3 regions of the Streptomyces clavifer genome follow, and region 2 is predicted to be linked to each of the others. Evidence: riboswitches for the same ligand, from Rfam matches in the RefSeq annotation. Region 2 holds a riboswitch; each other region holds the start of a gene.
The links. A riboswitch is a leader RNA that binds a small molecule or an ion and turns the genes downstream of it on or off. The one in region 2 is predicted to bind cobalamin.

Region 1: it holds a riboswitch for cobalamin, as region 2 does, so the genes downstream of both, cobN (cobaltochelatase subunit CobN) here and OG927_RS07175 (cobalamin biosynthesis protein) in region 2, are expected to answer to the same signal.
Region 3: it holds a riboswitch for cobalamin, as region 2 does, so the genes downstream of both, OG927_RS35105 (GHMP family kinase ATP-binding protein) here and OG927_RS07175 (cobalamin biosynthesis protein) in region 2, are expected to answer to the same signal.

What each region holds. Positions count from the first base shown of each region.
Region 1 covers NZ_CP107793.1:3,931,619-3,938,362, reverse strand. Annotated here, with positions in the region: gene cobN (cobaltochelatase subunit CobN) at 1-2,784, opposite strand, end outside; cobalamin riboswitch at 2,817-2,958, opposite strand; gene OG927_RS16975 (cobalamin biosynthesis protein CobG) at 3,088-4,392, shown strand; gene OG927_RS16970 (precorrin-8X methylmutase) at 4,439-5,065, shown strand; gene cobJ (precorrin-3B C(17)-methyltransferase) at 5,062-6,591, shown strand; gene OG927_RS16960 (alpha-1,2-mannosidase) at 6,671-6,744, opposite strand, start outside.
Region 2 covers NZ_CP107793.1:1,686,952-1,693,695, reverse strand. Annotated here, with positions in the region: gene OG927_RS07185 (putative cobaltochelatase) at 1-1,458, opposite strand, end outside; gene OG927_RS07180 (cobyric acid synthase) at 1,455-3,146, opposite strand; gene OG927_RS07175 (cobalamin biosynthesis protein) at 3,143-4,090, opposite strand; cobalamin riboswitch at 4,218-4,344, opposite strand; gene OG927_RS07170 (hypothetical protein) at 4,491-4,712, opposite strand; gene OG927_RS07165 (inorganic phosphate transporter) at 4,725-5,987, opposite strand; gene OG927_RS07160 (class II aldolase/adducin family protein) at 6,267-6,744, shown strand, end outside.
Region 3 covers NZ_CP107794.1:303,771-310,514, forward strand. Annotated here, with positions in the region: gene OG927_RS35085 (MFS transporter) at 1-515, opposite strand, end outside; gene OG927_RS35090 (MFS transporter) at 437-784, opposite strand; gene OG927_RS35095 (ATP-grasp domain-containing protein) at 777-2,030, opposite strand; gene OG927_RS35100 (cysteine synthase family protein) at 2,027-3,049, opposite strand; gene OG927_RS35105 (GHMP family kinase ATP-binding protein) at 3,046-3,801, opposite strand; cobalamin riboswitch at 4,143-4,343, opposite strand; gene OG927_RS35110 (ferric reductase-like transmembrane domain-containing protein) at 4,680-5,669, shown strand; cobalamin riboswitch at 5,821-5,943, shown strand; gene OG927_RS35115 ((2Fe-2S) ferredoxin domain-containing protein) at 6,046-6,411, shown strand; gene OG927_RS35120 ((2Fe-2S)-binding protein) at 6,487-6,744, shown strand, end outside.

The DNA.
Region 1 (6,744 bases), 2.2 Mb from region 2:
GCGTACGGCGTCGTCGAGGAGGCCGATCGTGTGCGGGAAGGCGTCCCGGAAGAACCCGGAGATGCGCAGCGTGACGTCGATGCGGGGGCGTCCCAGCTCCTCGTACGGGATCGCCTCCAGGCCCGTGACCCGGCGCGAGGCGTCGTCCCAGACGGGGCGGACGCCGAGCAGGGCGAAGGCCTCGGCGATGTCGTCGCCGGCGGTGCGCATGGCGCTCGTGCCCCACAGGGACAGGCCGACCGAGGTGGGCCAGTCGCCGTTGTCGGCGCGGTAGCGCTCCAGGAGCGAGTCCGCGAGGGCCTGGCCGGTCTCCCAGGCGAGTCGGGACGGGACGGCCTTCGGATCGACGGAGTAGAAGTTCCGTCCGGTCGGCAGGACGTTCACCAGACCGCGGAGCGGCGAGCCGGACGGTCCTGCGGGGACGAATCCGCCGTTCAGCGCGTGGACGGCGTGGTCCAGCTCGTCCGTGGTCGCGGCGAGGCGGGGCACGACCTCGCGGGCGGCGAAGTCGAGGATGTCGGCGACGGCCTGCGGGTGTCCGGCGGCCACACCGGCGACGGCGGCCGGGTCCCAGTCCGCGTCGTCCATCGCCTGGACGAGTGCGCGGGCCTTCTCCTCGGTCTCGTCGGCAGCGGTGCGGGTCGCGGCGGACTCGTCGAGGCCGAGCGCCTCGCGCAGTCCGGGCAGCGAGGCCGTGCCGCCCCAGATCTGGCGGGCGCGCAGGACGGCCAGGACCAGGTTGACCCGGTCCTTGCCGGCCGGGGCGCTGCCCAGGACGTGCAGGCCGTCGCGGATCTGGACGTCCTTGATCTCACAGAGCCAGCCGTCGAGATGCATGATGAACTCGTCGAAGCCCTCGTCCTCCGGCCGGCCTTCGAGACCCAGGTCGTGGTCGAGCTTGGCGGCCTGGATGAGCGTCCAGATCTGGGCGCGGACCGCCGGGAGCTTGGCCGGGTCCATCGCGGCGATCTGGGCGTGCTCGTCCAGGAGTTGTTCCAGTCGGGCGATGTCGCCGTAGCTGTCGGCGCGGGCCATCGGCGGCACGAGGTGGTCGACCAGGGTGGCGTGCACCCGGCGCTTGGCCTGGGTGCCCTCTCCCGGGTCGTTCACCAGGAACGGGTAGACGAGGGGGAGGTCGCCGAGCGCCGCGTCGGGGCCGCAGGCGGCGGACAGGCCGGCGTTCTTGCCGGGCAGCCACTCCAGGTTGCCGTGCTTGCCGAGGTGGATCATCGCGTCGGCGCCGAAGCCGTTGTCGTCGGCGGACGCGGCGATCCAGCGGTACGCGGCCAGGTAGTGGTGCGAGGGCGGCAGGTCCGGGTCGTGGTAGATCGCGATCGGGTTCTCACCGAAACCGCGCGGCGGCTGGATGAGGATCAGGAGATTGCCGCGGCGCAGGGCGGCGAGCACGATGTCGCCCTCGGGGTTGCGGGACCGGTCGAGGAACATCTCGCCGGGGGCCGGGCCCCAGTGGTGCTCGACGGCCTCGCGGAGCTCGGCGGGCAGTGTGGCGAACCAGCGGCGGTAGTCGGCGGCGGGGATGCGGACCGGGTTGCGGGCCAGCTGCTCCTCGGTGAGCCACTCCTGGTCGTGGCCGCCGGCCTCGATCAGTGCGTAGATCAGCTCGTCGCCGTCGCCGGAGACCAGCCCGGGGATCTCCTCCTCGGGCCCGAAGTCGTAACCCTCGGCCCGGAGCCTGCGCAGCAGGGCGACGGCGCTGGCGGGGGTGTCGAGACCGACCGCGTTGCCGATGCGGGAGTGCTTCGTCGGGTAGGCGGACAGGACGAGCGCGATCCGCTTCTCGGCGGCCGGGATGTGGCGGAGCCGGGCGTGCCGTACGGCGATTCCGGCGACCCGGGCCGCGCGCTCGGTGTCGGCGACGTAGGCGGGCAGGCCGTCCTCGTCGATCTCCTTGAAGGAGAACGGCACCGTGATCAGGCGGCCGTCGAACTCCGGCACCGCGATCTGGGTGGCGGCGTCCAGCGGGGAGACGCCCTCGTCGTTCTCCTCCCAGGCGGCGCGGGGGCTGGTGAGGCAGAGCGCCTGGAGGACGGGCACGTCGAGGCCGGTGAGGGCGCCGGCGTCCCAGGACTCGTCGTCGCCCCCCGCGGAGGCGGTGGCGGGCTTGGTGCCGCCGGCGGCGAGGACGGTGGTCACGATGGCGTCGGCGGCCCGGAGTTCGTCGATGAGCTCGGGCTCGGGGGTGCGGAGCGAGGCGACGTACAGCGGGAGGGGGCGGGCCCCGGCGTCCTCCACGGCGGCGCAGAGCGCTTCCACGAAGTCGGTGTTCCCGCTCATGTGGTGGGCGCGGTAGTAGAGCACCGCGATGGTGGGCCCGGTGACGCCCTCACGGGTCTTCCGCTCCAGCGGGCCCCACGCGGGGGCCGGGGCGGGCGGCTCGAAGCCGTGGCCGGTGAGCAGCACCGTGTCGGAGAGGAACCGGGCGAGCTGTTCCAGGTTGGCCGGGCCGCCGTGCGCGAGGTAGGCGTGCGCCTCGGCGGCGATGCCGATCGGGACGGTGGACGCGGCCATCAGCTGGGCGTCCGGGGCCTGTTCACCGGTCAGCACGACGACGGGGCGGCCGGTCGCCAGCACCTGGTCGAGCCCGTCCTGCCAGGCGCGTACGCCGCCGAGGAGACGTACGACGACGAGGTCGGTGCCGTCCAGCAGCGCGGGAAGGTCCTGGAGCGGGAGCCGGGACGGGTTGGCGTACCGGAAGCCGACAGGTCCACCGGAGGCACGGGCGCTCAGCAGGTCGGTGTCGGACGTCGACAGGAGCAGGATCATGCGGGGTCAGGCCTTCCTCGGGGTGTCCACGCCCCGGGCGGTGTCGGACGGCAGGAGTTCCTGACTCGCCCGGTCGTGGACCGGGCTCACAGTGGCGGGACCGCGCCGGAATCTCACCGGGCTTCCTCCCATGTCGCCGTCTGGCGATGGCGGACCGAACGGACCGCCGCTAGGCATAGTAGGCCGCAGGTGGGCGGGTGTGACCAGGGCCCCTGACGCGGCTGGGCCGGGATGGGGCGCGGCCCCGCCGGGATGTCCTGCAGCTCACAGTGACCGCAGGGCTGTGCCACGGTCACGGTGGGTATGCTCGCCGCCATGTCCGCATCCTCCAGTTCGCCCCGGTCTCCGGGCGACGCGTGTGCCCGGAGCAGTGGTGACGCCTGCCCCGGGACACTGCGTCTGCACCGTGCGGACGACGGTGCGCTGGCGCGGGTCCGCATACCCGGCGGGGTGCTGACCGCGGCCGGGGCGGACACGCTCCTGGACGCCGCACTGCGGCTGGGCGACGGTGAGTTGCATCTCACGTCGCGCGGCAACGTCCAACTGCGCGGCCTCGCCCCGGACTGCGGTCCGGAACTGGCCCGGCTGCTGAGCGGGGCCGGACTCCTTCCCTCCGAACGCCACGAGCGGGTACGCAACTTCGTCGCCTCCCCCCTCTCCGGTCTCGACGGTCTCGGGTCCGCGGACGTCGGGCCGTGGCTGACCGAGCTCGACCGGCTCGTCTGCGGCAGCGACCGCGCCGCGGACCTCTCCGGCCGGTTCCTCTTCGCGCTCGACGACGGCCGCGGAGACGTCGACGCCCTCGGCGCCGACCTCGCCCTGCTGGCCCGTACCGGCGAGACCGCGTTGCTGCGCGTCGGACCCACGGACGCCGTCCTCCGCCTGCCGGCCGACGACGGCCCGCGTGCCGCCCTCCTCGCCGCCGGGGCGTTCCTGGACGCGGCCCGCCCGACCGGGGCCTGGCGGGTGAAGGACCTGCCCGACGACGAGGCGTCCGCCCTGTCCGGCGCCGTCGTCCGACGCCTGCGGGACGCCGGGATCCCCGCCGCGCCGGACCGTCACCCCCGCCCGTCCGGCGCCCGCCCCCCGGCCCCCGGGCCCGTGCGGGGCCGGGGCCACGAGGTCGCGCTCTCCGTCGGCGTACCGCTGGGGCGGCTGGACCGGGAGCAGTGGCGGCTCCTGTCGGGCTCCGGCGAGCTGAGGCTCACCCCGTGGCGCGGCGCCGTCGTCTCCCGCGTCGTCCCCGAGCGGGTGGACGGCCTGCTCGGCGCCCTCTCCGGGGCCGGGCTGATCGTCGGCCCGGGCTCCGCGTGGGCCGGTGTCGGGGCGTGCATCGGGCAGCCCGGCTGCGCGAAGTCACTGGCCGACGTACGGGCCCAGGCGGGGGCCGCCGTCGGACCGGCGGGACGGCTCCCTGTGTACTGGTCCGGGTGCGAACGCCGGTGCGGCCATCCGCACGGGGAGTGGATCGACGTGGTCGCCACCCCCGCAGGACACCGGATCTCCCATGTGCGGGGGGACCGGACCACCCCGGCGGCGACCGTCCGGGACGACCCGGCCGCGCTCGCCGCCGCCGTGGCGGCGGCACGCGACGCCCGTACCGCCTGACCACCCAGTACCCGAAGCACCCCTGAAGAAAGAAAGCGACAGCACTGTGCACCAGTACGAGAAGGACGGACCGGCGATCTACCGCCAGTCCTTCGCCACCATCCGCGCGGAGGCGGATCTGGCCGGGCTGCCCGCCGACGTGAGCCAGGTCGCCGTCCGCATGATCCACGCCTGCGGCATGGTCGATCTCGTACGCGATCTCGCCTTCTCGCCGAACGCCGTGGCCGACGCCCGCGCGGCGCTCCGCTCCGGTGCGCCGATCCTGTGCGACGTGGCCATGGTCGCCAGCGGTGTCACCCGCAAGCGCCTGCCCGCGGACAACGACGTGATCTGCACCCTGTCCGACCCGGCCGTCCCCGGGCTGGCCGCGAAGCTCGGCACCACCCGCAGCGCCGCCGCCCTGGAGCTGTGGCGCGACCGGATGGAGGGGGCCGTCGTCGCCGTCGGCAACGCACCCACCGCGCTCTTCCGCCTGCTGGAGATGATCGAGGACGGTGCTCCCCGCCCGGCCGCCGTCATCGGTGTGCCGGTCGGCTTCATCGGGGCCGCCGAGTCCAAGGAGGCCCTGGCCGTCCACACGTCCGGCCTGGAGCACCTGATCGTGCGCGGCCGGCGCGGCGGCAGCGCCCTGGCGGCCGCCGCCCTCAACGCGATCGCCAGCGAGGAGGAGTGAGCGTGAGCGAGCAGCAGAGCACCGGAGGCACCGGGCGGCTGTACGGTGTCGGGCTCGGCCCCGGTGACCCGGCCCTGATGACCGTGCGGGCCGTACAGATCATCGCCGAGGCCGATGTCGTCGCGTACCACTCCGCCCGCCACGGCCGTTCCATCGCCCGCTCGATCGCGGCGCAGCACATCCGCGCCGACCACATCGAAGAGGCACTGGTCTACCCCCTCACGACGGAGACCACGGACCACCCCGGCGGCTACCGGGGCGCACTGGACGAGTTCTACACCGAGGCCGCGGCCCGGCTCGCCGTGCACCTCGACGCCGGACGCACCGTCGCCGTGCTCGCCGAGGGCGACCCGCTCTTCTACGGCTCGTACCAGCACATGCACAAGCGGCTCGCGCACCGTTACGCCACCGAGGTCGTCCCCGGCGTCACGTCGGTCAGCGCCGCCGCCGCCCGGCTCGGCACGCCGCTCGTCGAGGGCGAGGAGGTGCTGACGATCCTGCCCGGCACGCTGCCGGAGGAGGAGCTGACGGCACGTCTGGCGGCCACGGACTCCGCGGTGGTGATGAAGCTGGGCCGTACGTTCCCCGCCGTGCGCCGCGCGTTCGAGGCGTCCGGGCGGCTGCCCGAGGCGCGGTACGTGGAGCGGGCCACGATGGCCGGGGAGCGCACCGGCGACCTGGCGGACACGGACGCCGACTCGGTGCCGTACTTCGCGGTCGCGGTGCTGCCCAGCAGGATCGACGCGCCCCGCCCCGCACCGTCGGCGGCCCCGGGCACCGGTGAGGTCGTCGTCGTCGGCACCGGCCCCGCGGGACCACTGTGGCTGACGCCCGAGACGCGGGGGGCGCTGGCCGCCGCCGACGACCTCGTCGGCTACACGACGTATCTGGACCGGGTCCCGGTCCGCCCGGGGCAGCAGCGCCACGGCTCCGACAACAAGGTCGAGTCGGAGCGCGCCGAATTCGCCCTGGACCTGGCACGCCGGGGACGCCGTGTGGCCGTCGTGTCCGGCGGCGACCCGGGGGTCTTCGCCATGGCGACGGCCGTGCTGGAAGTGGCCTCGCAGGACGCGTACACGGACATAGCGGTGCGGGTGCTGCCCGGGGTGACCGCGGCCAACGCCGCAGCCGCCCGCGCGGGTGCTCCGCTGGGCCACGACTACGCCACCCTCTCGCTCTCGGACCGGCTCAAGCCCTGGGAGGTCATCGCCGAGCGGCTGCGCGCCGCCGCGACGGCCGACCTGGTCCTGGCGCTCTACAACCCCGGCTCCCGCAGCCGGACCTGGCAGGTCGGCAAGGCCCGGGACCTGCTGCTGGAACACCGCTCCCCGGACACCCCCGTGGTGCTCGGGCGTGATGTCGGCGGGCCGGCGGAGAGCGTGCGCACGGTGCGGCTCGCCGATCTCGATCCGGCCGAGGTCGACATGCGGACGATCCTGATCGTGGGTTCCTCGCAGACCCGTTGGGTGCGACGGGGCGACGGCCGGCAGATCGTCTGGACGCCGCGCCGCTACCCGGAGGGCTGACGGAGCCCTCCGGACACCGCCCGGGCCGGCCGCGCCGGGCGGTGTCCGGGCGGCCGGGCCGAAGCGGTGCCCGGACGGATCAGCGGTCCCGGACCGAGTCCGCCAGCCTGCCGATGGACCGGGCCGCCTCGGCCAGGCTGCGGGCCGCCTGCT
Region 2 (6,744 bases):
CTGCCGCAGATCGTCACGCCGTACGACGAGGCCCCGCCCGGACCGCCCGCGCGCCCGCTGGTGCGGTGCCGCCGCCTGCACGGTCGCCGCCAGGTGCAGTTTCGTCAGCGTCCCCTCGGGACGCCGCGCCCCGGTGGTCCGCCCGTGCTCCGTGCGGGCCCGGGACCGGCGCCCGGCCGCACCCTCGCCGAGACCGGGCACGCTCAGCATCTTCGTACGGAACGGTTCCGAAGCGCGTACGGGCTGCTGCTCGCCCCCGGAGGGCGAGGGCCGCCCCGGCCCCGGGGCGTCGCCGCCCTGCTCGGGACCGGCGTCCCCGCCCCGCTCCGGGGTGTCGGGACCGGAGTCCTGCGGAGGCACGCCGCCCCCGCCCCCGCCGGGCCCGTCGGGATCGGGCTCGTCGCCGTCGCCGTCGCCGTCGCCGTCGTCGCCGTTCCCGGCCTCGTCGCCCGCCGCGTCCCTGAGCGTGTCGTCCAGCTTGTCCTCGTCGAGCCCCGGCGCGTCGAACGGATTGCGGCGGCGCCGGTGGGGGAGTGCGAGCAGGGCGGCCTGCCGCACGTCCTCCGCGGTCACCTCGTCACGCCCCGCCCACGCCGCCAGCGCGGTCGCGGTGCGGGCCATGACGATGTCGGCCCGCATCCCGTCGACCTCGAACGCCGCGCACGTCGCCGCGATCTGCCGCAGTACGGCGTCCCCCAGCACCACCCGGGGCAGCAGGACACGTGCGGCGGCGATCCGCTCCCGCAGCGCCTCCTCCTCCTGGGCCCACCGTCCGGCGAACCCGGCCGGATCGTCGTCGTACGCGAGCCGCCGCCGCACGACCTCGACCCGCTGGTCGGTGTCGCGGGAGGCCGCCACCTCGACGGTCAGCCCGAAGCGGTCCAGCAGCTGCGGGCGCAGTTCGCCCTCTTCCGGGTTCATCGTCCCGACCAGCAGGAACCGTGCCGCGTGCCGTACGGAGACGCCTTCGCGCTCGACGTACGAGGCACCCATGGCCGCCGCGTCCAGCAGCAGGTCCACCAAGTGGTCATGGAGCAGGTTGACCTCGTCCACGTACAGGATCCCGCGGTGGGCGTCGGCCAGGAGCCCCGGCTCGAAGGCCTTCACGCCCTCGGACAGGGCCCGCTCGATGTCGAGCGCTCCCACCAGGCGGTCCTCGGACGCGCCGACCGGCAGCTCCACGGTCCGTGCCGGCCGCGACACGCCGGCAGCGGCTTCGTGGGGCCCGTCGGGACACGCCGGATCGGGCACCACCGGATCGCACGAGAACCGGCACCCGGAGACCACTGCGACCTCCGGCATCAGCGCGGCGAGGGCCCGTACGGCGGTTGACTTGGCGGTGCCCTTCTCACCCCGGACGAGCACCCCGCCGACGGCCGGACTGACGGCGTTGAGCAGCAGCCCGAGCCGTAGGTCGTCCTGTCCGACGATGGCGGTGAAGGGATACGGGGTACTCACAGTGCCTCCTCTGTCACGTGCACGACTGTTCCGGTCACCTCAGGCGTCCGTTCCGCGATGTCCGGCCCTTCCGGGTCCCGCCCCGCGTCCCGGGGCGGGCAACCGAGCCCGTCCGGCGATCCGGGACCGGGGCCCGGGGCAGGGGGCGCCCCCACCACCGGTCCCGCCGCCCGTGGGGCCCCCGGCGGCACGAACGGCAGCCCCCGCGGCGCGCCCGCCTCGATCAGCCGCCACAACGCGTCCGTGTCGGCGTGCTCCTCGATCAGATCCCCCAGCCGGTCCAGCTGCTCCTCCCGCAGCGCGGCGAAGCTCGTGTCCGGGGCCGGGACGAACCGCCGTCCCGCCGCCCGCGCCACCTCCTCCAGGAACCGCCGCCGGAACGCGTCGCTCTCCAGCGACCCGTGCCAGTGCGTCCCCCACACCGCGCCCACCCGGCACCCGTCCAGGAAGGGCTCACCGCCCCGCACGTCGGCGACCCCGTGATGGATCTCGTACCCCTCCACCGGCTCCCCCAGGGCGTGGCCCGTCGGCCGGGCCAGCACCTTCTCCCGGCCGAAGCGGACCCGCACCGGCAGCAGCCCGAGCCCGTCGACCAGACCGGCGCGCGACTCCACCTCGTCCTCGACAGACTCGCCCAGCACCTGGAAACCGCCGCAGATGCCCAGCACCGGACGCCCCTCGGCGGCCCGCCGCAGCAGGGCGTCGGCCAGCCCCCGCTCGCGCAGCCACGCAAGCGCCTTCACCGTGCCCCGGGTACCCGGCACGACGACCAGGTCGGCGTCCACCAGCTCCTCGGCCCGGTCCACGAACCGCACGACCACACCCGGCTCGGCCGCCAGCGCGTCCACGTCGGTGAAGTTCGACATCAGCGGCACGGCGCACACCGCGACCCGCAGGACGTCCCGGCCGTACGGCGGGGCGACGACGGACTCCCGTACGGCGCCCCGCATCGACACCCGCAGCCCGTCCTCCTCGTCGATGCCCAGGCCGTGGGCGAACGGCAGCACCCCGTACGTCCGACGCCCCGTGAGCCCGTGCAGCATGTCCAGACCGGGCTCCAGCAGCGACACGTCGCCCCGGAACTTGTTCACGAGGTACCCCGCGACCAGCGCCTGGTCCTCGGCGGCCAGCAGGGCCGTCGTACCGAAGAAGGAGGCGAACACACCGCCCCGGTCGATGTCGCCGACGACCAGCACCGGGAAGCGCGCGGCCCGCGCCACGCCCATGTTCACGATGTCCGTGCGCCGCAGATTGATCTCGGCCGGACTGCCCGCCCCCTCGCAGATCACGGCGTCGTAGGTGTCCCGGAGCTGCTCCAGGCAGTCCACGACCGTGCCGAACAGCGCTTCCTGCCGGCCCCCGTGATAGCCGCGCGCGCTCATCTCGCCGACCGGCCTGCCCATCAGGACCACCTGACTGGAACGGTCGCCCCCGGGCTTGAGCAGCACCGGATTCATCAGCGCGGTCGGCTCCACCCGGGCGGCCTGTGCCTGCATCGCCTGGGCGCGGCCGATCTCGGCGCCCTCGCGGGTGACGAAGGAGTTCAGTGACATGTTCTGCGCCTTGAAGGGCGCGACCTTCACCCCCCGGCGCACCAGCCACCGGCAGATCCCCGCCGTGACGACGCTCTTGCCCGCGTCCGAGGTCGTCCCCGCGACCAGCAGCCCGCCGCCCGGTCCCCTGCTCATGCCCGGCCCCTTCGTCCCACGGCCAGCCGCCCGGCCACACACACGCCGAGGGCCAGCACACTCACGCGGCGCGACAGCCGCACCGCGCGTTCGATGTCCGTGACGCGCACGTCCCTGCCGGCCGCCCCGTTGAGCACGGGCCGGTGCTCGACCCGTCCGCCGTATGCGAGGGTCCCGCCGAGCCGTACGCCGAGCGCTCCCGCGAACGAGGCCTCCACCGGTCCGGCGTTGGGGCTCGGATGTCTGCCCGCGTCGGCCCGCCAGGCCCGCAGGGCCTCGCGCGGGCGCCCGCCGGCGGCCACCGCGAGCACGGCCGTGAGGCGCGCGCCGGGCCAGCCCGCGGCGTCGTCGAGGCGGGCCGAAGCCCAGCCGTAGCGCAGGTGGCGCGGTGACCTGTGGCCGACCATGGCGTCCAGGGTGTTGACGGCCCGGAATCCGACCAGGCCGGGCACGCCGCCCAGCGCACCCCACACCAGAGCCCCCACGACGGCGTCGGACGTGTTCTCGGCGACGGACTCCACCACCGCACGGGCGATCTGCCGGCCGTCCAGGGAGTGCGGGTCCCGGCCGCACAGGTGCGGCAGCCGCTCCCGGGCCACCTCGATGTCCCCGGCGGCGAGTGCCCCGCCGATGGCACGGGCCTCGCGGCCCAGGGACGTTCCGCCGACGACGGACCAGGTGGCGGCGGCCGTCAGGGCCACGGCGGCGGCGGGCCGGTTCCGTACGGCGTGGGCGGCCAGGGCGGCGGCGCCCGCGGCGCCTCCGGCGCAGACCAGCGCGTGCAGGGCGCCCCGGCCCCGGTCATCGCGCCACAGCCGGCTCTCGACGCCTGCCGCGGCCCGCCCGAAGGCGGCGACGGGATGCCCCCGCCGGGGATCGCCGAGCAGCAGGTCACCGATCAGACCGGCGGCGGCGCCGTACGCGAAGATGCGGTCGGCTCGCACGGGTCAGCCGGCCGTCGCGCCTCGAGGGACCTTCGTCACGGGTGGCACAGGGACCGACGTACGGCAGCCAGGCATGGCAGATGTCCTCACTCAGGGTCCGCGCCCTGGTTCGACGTGACGGCGACGAGAGTCTCCTGGCTTCCGGATCCGCAGTTCCCCCGGGCTTCCGGTCCGCGGTGGCGGACCGTGACTTCCTGAGGGGCTGCTCCCCGGTGACAGTGGCGGGACCGCGCCGGATTCGCACCGGCTTCCTCTCCTGTCGCCGTAAATGGCTCCGGCAGTCCACCACGCACCGCGAACGCCCGTCAACCTGCCGTTGACCTGCGAGGCTTCAGTGTGCGCAGACGCACATCGGGCCGGACACACGGCTGTGTGTCCGGCCCGATGTGCGTGGCTGCCGTCAGACGACGATCAGATAGATCCCGTACGCCACCGCCGCCGCGCAGAGCCCGAAGCAGGCGTATGCGCCGGAGCGTGCAAGCACGGAGGGACCGCCGCCCTGCGCCGTCGGCACCTGCTTGGCGAGGCCGATGATGCCGAGGGTGAAGAGGCCGACCAGTGCGATGGTGACCACGAGGCTGACGCCGAAGACGGAGGCGAGAGCTGCCCAGTCGATGTTCATACGGATCTGTCCTTACACCGTGGCCGGTCGGGCCGGGTCGCCCGGGGTCCCGGCCGTGGGGGCCGGGGCCGGGATGGTGGTCTTGAGGTCCGGGACGGCGGAGCCGATGGGCGGAGGGCTGACGGCCGCCATGGCGGTGGTGACGACGCCCGCGGGCTCGTCGTCCGGCGCGTTGACGTTGGTGTGGTCAACCGGCTTGCGGCGCGACAGCAACCAGATGGCGGCGGAGCCCGCCACGAGGAGCACGGCGACCACGCCGACGCCCCAGGGTCCCTGCTTGGTGAGGAACTCCGAGCCCGCGCCGATCAGACCGGCGGCCGGCAGGGTCAGACCCCACGCGACGAACATGCGGGTGGCCGTGGACCAGCGGACCACGCCGCCCTTGCGCCCGAGGCCCGCACCCATCACCGCACCGGAGCAGGACTGGGTGGTGGAGAGGGAGAAGCCGAGGTGCGAGGAGGCCAGGATGACCGTGGCCGCACTGGTCTGGGCGGCGAAGCCCTGCGGCGGCCTGAGGTCGGTGAGGCCGCTGCCCATGGTGCGGATGATGCGCCAGCCGCCGAGGTACGTGCCCAGCGCGATGGCGATACCGGCGGAGGCGATGACCCAGACCGGCGGGTTGGAACCGGGGGCGAGGACGCCGCCGGTGACCAGGGCCAGGGTGATGATGCCCATCGTCTTCTGCGCGTCGTTGGTGCCGTGGGCGAGGGAGACGAGACCGGCCGAGGCGATCTGGCCCGCCCGGTACCCCTTGGCGGTCGACTTCAGCTGCGCCTCGTCGGTGATCTTCCGGTTGATGCGGTACGTCAGCTTCGTGGCCAGCAGAGCGGCCAGACCGGCGACGAGGGGGGCGGCGATCGCGGGCAGCAGCACCTTGGTGACGACGGTGCCGCCGTTGATCGAGGACCAGCCGGCCGACATCACCGCGGCGCCGATGAGGCCGCCGAAGAGTGCGTGGGACGAGCTGGAGGGCAGGCCCACCAGCCAGGTCAGGAGATTCCACAGGATGGCGCCGACGAGCGCCGCGAAGATGACCTCGGTTCTGAGGCCGTTCTCATTGATGATCCCGCCGGAGATCGTCTTGGCGACCTCCACCGACAGGAACGCGCCGACGAGGTTGAGAACGGCGGACATGGCCACCGCTGTCTTTGGCTTGAGAGCGCCGGTCGAGATGGTGGTGGCCATCGCGTTGGCGGTGTCGTGGAAACCGTTCGTGAAATCGAACACGAGAGCTGTCACGACCACAATCGCAAGCAGCAGCGTGATGTGTTCCATTTACCCAGGCAATCGTTCGACGTCAGTGGCTGTAGGAACGTAAGCAACCTGGGTGAACGGAAGATGAACTGGGCAGGGCGTTGTGGTGACTCCAAGCGCGTACGGGCATTCCGCTTGTGTGCGCGAGGGGTTGCCGGAACCCGTCGCGGCGCTGTGGGTACTGGCCTGCGGTCGGCCCCGGCACCCGCGGGAACTGTCGCATTTGCACCATTGAAGAGACTTCGGTCACGTCCCACGGTGCCCCCGGCCGGAACGACCCGGTCGGCCTAGGATCTCCGCATGAGCCGCCAGGATCGGGACGCGATCGCACACGCGTGGGACGGGGTCGTCGCGACGGCCCGCAGGACGGCCGCGGAAGGGCTGGTCGTCGGCACGTCGGGCAACGTGTCGGCACGGGTCGGCGGGACCGTCCTGGTCACCCCCAGCGGGGTGCCCTACGACCGGCTGGGCCCGGGGGACGCGGTCGGCGTCGACCTCGAAGGGCGCCAGGTGCTCGGTGAACTCGTCCCGACCAGCGAACTCCCCCTCCACCTGGCCGTCTACGGCAGCACCCGCGCCGCGGCGGTCGTCCACACGCACGCGGTGCACGCCACGGCGGTCTCCACGCTCGTCTCCGAGGTGCCGCTGGTGCACTACGCCGCCGCCATGCTCGGGGGGCCGGTCCGCACCGCCCCCTACGCGCGCTACGGGACGCCGGAGCTCGCCGGCCACATGCTCGCCGCCCTGCGCGACCGAACCGGCTGCCTCCTGCGGAACC
Region 3 (6,744 bases), on a different replicon from region 2:
GCGAAGCAGAGCAGCAGGACCAGGCTGTAGAACGCGGTGGACGCCTGCTCGACGGCGTACAAGGCCAGGAAGTGCTGGAAGTAGAAGTAGAGGTAGAACGCCAGAGCATTGGCGGCGAACGGCAGGAGCGCCACGCCTGCCAGCAGACCCTGCCTAGGAGTCCCTGGGGCGGCCGGCTGATCACCGGTTGCCGGCAGCCGTGCGTGACCTGCTGTGACGGCCACGAAGAGCGCGGTAGCGGTCACGAACAGCCAGCCCGGTGAGGACAGGACGAAGGGTCCGGCGATCAGCGGGCCCATCGCCATGCCTGCGTTGAGAGCCGCGTTGCCCGCCGACAGGTAGGCCGGGCGACGTTCGTCGTCGACCCCGTGAATCAAATACGCCTTGTTCGCCGGAAGGTACAGCGCAGCGCCACAGCACGTCAGGATGAGCGCTCCTACGGCGAGTGGCGGCCAGCAGCAGCCATGGCGACTGAGCCGCTGCAGATCCAGCTGGCGCGGACAATCAAGGCCCAGAGCATCGTGCGGCGCAGCCCGATCCGGTCGGACAGTGCTCCTCCGGCGATCCCGCCGGAGAACTGGACCAGGGACGCCACTGCGAGCACGACACCGACCGTGCCGAGCCCCATCCCGAGGCGCTCGTGGAGGAAGACCGACATGAACGGCAGGACCATGAAGCTGCCGAGCGGGATCAGGAACGAGCTGAGCAGCAGGAAGCGCAGCGGACCGTCGAGCGGCGCCAGCCCGGCACGTGGGCGCGGCCCCCGGCCGGTGCCTCTACCCACCGGCTGGCCTCGGAGTGGACGGATCTGCGAATGGCTCGGTGTGTACCTGGACGGCGTTTGCGGCGGCCACCGCCCGGTGAGTGGCGAGCTCGGCCGTCTCGGCCTCCGCGTAGACGATGCCGGCGTATCCGCGGCTGTCCGCCAGGTGTTCGACAGGGTCGCCCGTTCGCTTGACCGGATACCAGGCCGGGGCCCCCGGCAGGTCGGCAAAGCGTTCCAGCCCGGTGACCCCGGTCAGCACCCCCGGGACTTCCGGGTAGCTGAGTACGAAGGCCACGGCCGGGCCGCCCGGCAGGTCCGCATCCATCAGACGGGGGCGCCGGCCGAGCGCCGTCTCGATCACCGCCTCGTACACGTTGTATCCGAGGGACCGGCACATCCCCTCGCCGACCAGAGCACCGCCGATACGGGGATTGACCTCGACCACCTCCGGGCCCGTGGTGGTCAGCACGAACTCCACGTGTGCGAAGCGGTCGGTGTACCCGACAGTGGTCAGTACGTCCCCCAGCCACCTCTCCAGGGAGACGCGCTGTTCCTCAGGGAAGCCCACGGGAAACGCGGTGATCTCCTCCCGGAATCGTGGCTCCGGTGACATCAGGCGGCTGGAGATGCCGAGCAGCCGGGTCTGCCCCTGCCAGGAGAGTGTCTCGGCGCTGTACACCGGCCCGCCGAAGTACGGTTCGGCGAACAGCCGTCCCATGAGTGACCGCCCCGCTGCCTCTGCCAGCGCGGCGTCCAGTTCGGGTTCGTCCCGCACCAACCAGACGTTCTGGCTCCCGGTGCCGGCGGTGTCCTTGACGACGGCAGGTAGGCCGGCTTCCTTCAGCAGCGCCTCCCGCAGCTCCGGCAGTGAGCCCTCCGACTCCACCGCCCGCCCGCGAGTGAGCCGCGCCTCGTACAGGCGGTTGCGTACCGCGGCCTTGTCCCGGGCCAGCCGCAGGACAGCCGGATCGAGTCCGGGCAGCCCCAGACGGTCCGTGAGCTCCGCGCCGATCAGTGTCCAGGTGTCGGTGGAACTGATCAGGCCGCGCAGGCCGGGTGTCCCTCGCAGCAGGCCCGTCACTCCGTCCGTGTCGAAGGTGTCGGTCGTGACGACGTCCAGGGCGTCGGCGGGGAGTCGCTCGAGCTCGTACGCGTAGTACGAGGGATCGCGTGTCAGAAGCATCAGCCGCTCGCCGAGCGCGTCGGCGGCGAGTACCAGGTGTCGGAGTCCGAAGGTGAGCGACTCCAGGCAGACCACACTCACGCGGCCCGCTCCTTCCTGTGTGCGGGGTCGGGGGTGCGCTGCCAGGCCATGGTGGACCAGGGCATGGTCATCTCCTCGGACCCCACCACCTCGACAGGTTTGAGGGCCGGGAGGTCGAGTGCCTCCTTGTGCCGGGCGAACACCCGCTCCACGTAGCGGTGACCCGTGTCGGCGCCGATCACCAGGTGCAGGCGGTCGGGGTGGAGGCGTGCCTCGTGGGAGGCTGCCAGGTATCCGGCTCCGGTGGACAGTCCGGCGAAGACCGCGTGGTCACGCAGGAGGGCGACGGCACCGGACATCGCGTGGGTGAAGTCCATCCAGTGCACCGCGTCGTAGAGGTGGTGGTGCACGTTGTCGAAGACGATCGACGACCCGATCCCGGCGATGATGGCCTCCGGGTCGTGGTGGTCCTGGCTGCCGAACGTGACGCTGCCGAACGGCTGTACTCCCACAAGACGCACCGTGGGGTCGTCCCTTCGCAGGTGTTCCACGACCCCGCCGGTCGATGCGCCGGATCCCACGCCGCCGACAACGGTCAGCGGCCGGCCGGGAACTGCTGCCGCTATGAGGTCGGCGACGTCGTGGTACCCGAGATAGTGGATGTCGTCGTGGTACTGGCGCATCCAGTGGTGGTCGGGACGGTCCGCGAGGATCTCCTTCACCCGGCGTACGCGTAGTTCCTGGTCGAGTTTCAGGTCTTCCGAAGGCCTGACCTGCTCCACCACCGCGCCGAGGATCTCCAACTGGGCGAGCGTGGTGACGTCCACGGTGGTGGAGGCGACGATGCGGCACCTCAGGCCGTAACGGTGGCAGGCCAGCGCGAGGGCGTAGGCATAGATACCGCTGGAGCTGTCGATCAGGGTCTGGCCGGTGCGGATGGTGCCTCGGCCGAGGAGATGCCGGACGGCCGCCAGGGCCGAGTAGATCTTCATCGACTCGAAGCGGATCAGAATCACACGGTCGGTGAGCCGGACGAGGTCGGGCATCCTGAGGGCGTCGGCGATGTGGGGGTGGATCATCCGTAACCTCCTTGGACGAATGAGCACTGGTAGCCGAGCGAATGGAAGAAGGCGGAGAGTTCCGACTTGCGGTGCGCACCGAGGCGGCGCGGGAAGAGGTAACCGATCAGGCAGCCGGTATGGGCGACGAAGATCCCGTCCGCGCCGAACCGTTCGCGGTGGGTGAGCATGCTGTGGAAGGTGGCCTTGGGAAGCACCTCCTGGGACAGCGTGGCGCTGACCGTCGCCGCGCGGGCCACGGCTGCCGGGTCGGAGGAGTCGAAGCCCTTCAGGAGGGCGGTCAGGCAGCGTTCGTACTCTTCTCCGCGCCTTCGGTAGTGCTCCAGAAGCGAGGCGGAGACGGCCTCGGTGTCCACCGTTCCGGGTTCGGTGACGAACGCGGTGTGGAAGCCGAAGCCCGTGCCCAGGCGCCGGACCACCCGGTGCCGGCCACTGAGGTGGAGGGCGAACTCATCGAGGAACACGCTGTCGGCCCGCTCGATCTCCGCAAGGACGGCGAGGACCACCTGCTGGTCGTAGGGAAGGGCGAAGAGCTGGAACAGGCAACGCAGCGTGGCGACGATGTCGGCGGTCGAGCTCGCCATCCCCACACCCACCCGGAGGTCGGAGTGGGTGCTCCAGAGGCCGGTCGGCAGCGTGAGCCCGTAGTGGTCCAGGAAGAGGCGGGCCGCCGTAGCGGACTTGACCGCGAGCACCGATGGGTCCGGTGGGTCGGTGCCCGGTGTGAAGTGGACCCAGGAGTGGCGGTCCACGGGAAAGGACACCAAAGCTATGTCCGGTGCGGCGGCCGCGCGAAGAGGGCCCTGGTACAACTCACCCAAGGTGCCGTGGCAGACGCCCGACACGGTGGGGCGCGCCGGACTGTGCTTCTCGCGGGGTTCCCCGGCGTGGGGCAGCGCTGCTCCCCCCGGATACACCGGCGGTGAACGATCGGTCCCATGGCGGGGGTGACAGGTCATACGCACGGTCGTCACATCGCTCTCCTCCTGGTCACGAGCCATCAACACCGACCGGGGAGGAGACGCGGCAATGCTGTGCCGTGCAACCGTCCGTACCGCCAACCCAGTCCTCGAGGTCACCGAGCACAGCCCGTGCAAGCACGGGCGCAGTGGCAGGTCTCCGGACTCGTGGGCGCACCTACCGGAAACCGGGGCACGTAGCAGCCGTCGCCTCTGCCGGATCTCCACGGATCCGGTGGTGCGACGGCTCTTCCTCCCACTCACCGTTGCGGGACAGTCCCGGACTCTCACCGGGTTCCCTCTTGCGTCGCGACACCGGACATCCGGATGGCTATGCGCCGCGAACCGACTGCGGAGCCCACAGTAGGTGCGCTCGCGGCGTCGCGACAGAGGCACACGGAGGGTTGTCCAGATGCGGTGGGTTACTGGACAGCGCTGAGGGACGTCTGAGGACGGAGCGATCGAGGAGACTGCGGTGGCGTCCTTCTCCGCTCTTCTCCTGCCGGAAGTCCGCAAGGACGGAACGCCCACCGGGCAGGGATGAGGCCAAGGGCCGCCTCGGTGTTCTGGCCGGAATGAGCCTCGCTGCCTCCGGCGTCTCAAGCGACACTGATCTCTCCTACGACACATGCGCACCGCCCTTCGGCGGCCGGTGCCTGAGGGGCCCAGGGATGCTGTCAGAGACGACGCCGGATGACGAAGGGACGCCTGAACCGCCCGCCCGCGACCGGCGTGCCGCAGGCCGTGTCACCCTGCGCGCCGACCTGTGGGCCGTGCTGCCCGAGGCGGGTGTCGCGTTCGCCGTCACGGCGGCGGTGTTCGTTCTCCTGTACGTGCGTGTGGAGTCGGGTGACTCCGCGACGGTGGCGGTCATGCCGTTCATGGCCGATGCCGGAACGTACTGGATGTACCTGCTGAGCCAGGCGTTCGGCTGGTCGGCGTTGTTGTGGGCATGGGGCACGGTCATGCTCGGACTGCTCTTGTCCGGGCAGCGCCCTGCCTGGCTGCCCGGATCCCCCCAGGCATTGGAGCGCTGGCACCGCACCACGAGTCTGACCACGATGGCGTTGATGTTCGCGCATGCGCTGATGTTCGCGGCTGAACTCGTCCGGTACGAGGCCGCACTGGGGTGGGCGGAGCGCCTGTGGGTGGGCTTCGCGGACTCGTTCGTGCCTGGCTGGTACGACTCGGGAACCGGCCGGATCGCCATTCCGATCGGGCAGGGAGCCCTGTACCTCGCGATCCCGCTCGGCCTGCTCTTTTACGTCAGGCATCGCATCGGCGCCAACACCTGGCGTCGGCTGCACCGTTTCGTGATCGTCGTGTATGTGCTCAGCGTGTGGCACACGCTGTTGTACGGCACGAACGTCTGGTACGGCGAGTGGCCGCGTACGGTGCTGTGGCTGCTGCAACTGCCGGTCGCCGTCCTGCTGGTGGTGCGGTTGACACGGCCGGCCCGGCGGGCGGAACGGCTCAGCCCCTCAGGGTGGCGGTCGGGCAGAGCGTCCATGCCGGGCTGGGCGCTCCGGGCCGCGGGACGCGTGGCTGCAGCGGCCGTCGTCCTCGGGCTGGTCGCCGTGGTGGCTTCGGGTCACGATGGAGGGCGGGAGCGACCGGCCGAGGCGCCCTCGACCGCCCCGCATGCCCCGGAGGGCGAGTGAGGGGAGCGGTGGACCGCGGATCCCGGAGAGGGCGCCCACCCTCGGACAGCGGCGACCGGACGAACGACCTGTCAGCTGACCGGTGCTCCCGGCGGCCGCGGTGGGAGTTCGTCGGATGCGATGATGGCCCGTGACAGGGCGACGGCGGTCCGAGGAAGCCGGTGAGATTCCGGCGCGGTCCCGCCACTGTGATCGGCGAGCGGATCCCGGCAATTCCACTGCCCACGTGGGTGGGAAGGACGGGACGAGCACTGACCCGAGAGCCAGGAGACTCACGCGGTCGCCTCCTCCACGAACGCCGGGGCGGAGCTCCCCGGGGAGAGAGCGGTTCAGCGTGCCTGAAAAGCCGGACGAAGGAACCTCGGACCACTCCGCTGTGGCAGGAAAGGCGGCCGAGCCGGTTCCGTGCCGGATCGTCGTCTGCCGGGACTGTTGCTGCGGCACCGCCAAGGTGAGCGGAATCGATCACGCAGCGCAGACGGCGCGTCTGCGTGCCGAGGCCCCTGTACGTGTCTCCGCCTGCCTCGACGTGTGCGACCAGGCCAATGTCGTCGTGGTGCAGCCCTCCGCTGTCGGCCGGGCAGCCGGTGCCCGGCCGGTATGGCTGGGGCTGGTGAATGATCCCCGAGCGACCGAAGACATAGCGGCCTGGGTACGTGCCGGTGGTCCTGGTGTAGCTCCGCGACCGGAGATTCTCGATCTGTACGCCTGCCTGCCGCCGAGGCGCCGCACGAGCGCCTGAGATGTCGCTCGCATCGATATTGCTTCGTCCAGGCCGCCCCTGCAGGGTGCCCTTTCTCCCAAGGAGGCAATCCCCGTGAGCGAACCCGTTCGCGCACCCGCGGCCGTTGTGGCAGCGGCTCTGGACGATGCGGCATCCATCGGCGGCTTCTTCGCCCTGCGCGTCGGAGGCGGCGACGAAGGCTGGCGTCCCGTGGACCACTTCTACAGCCGCGGCTTCACCGACCTGTCCACCGCCGTCGCCACCCGATACCGCACCGACGAGTTGCGCGTCGGAGTCTCCATCGCTCACCTCGGACACGCTGCCCGTCTCTGGTCGCCGGCCCTGGCCTGT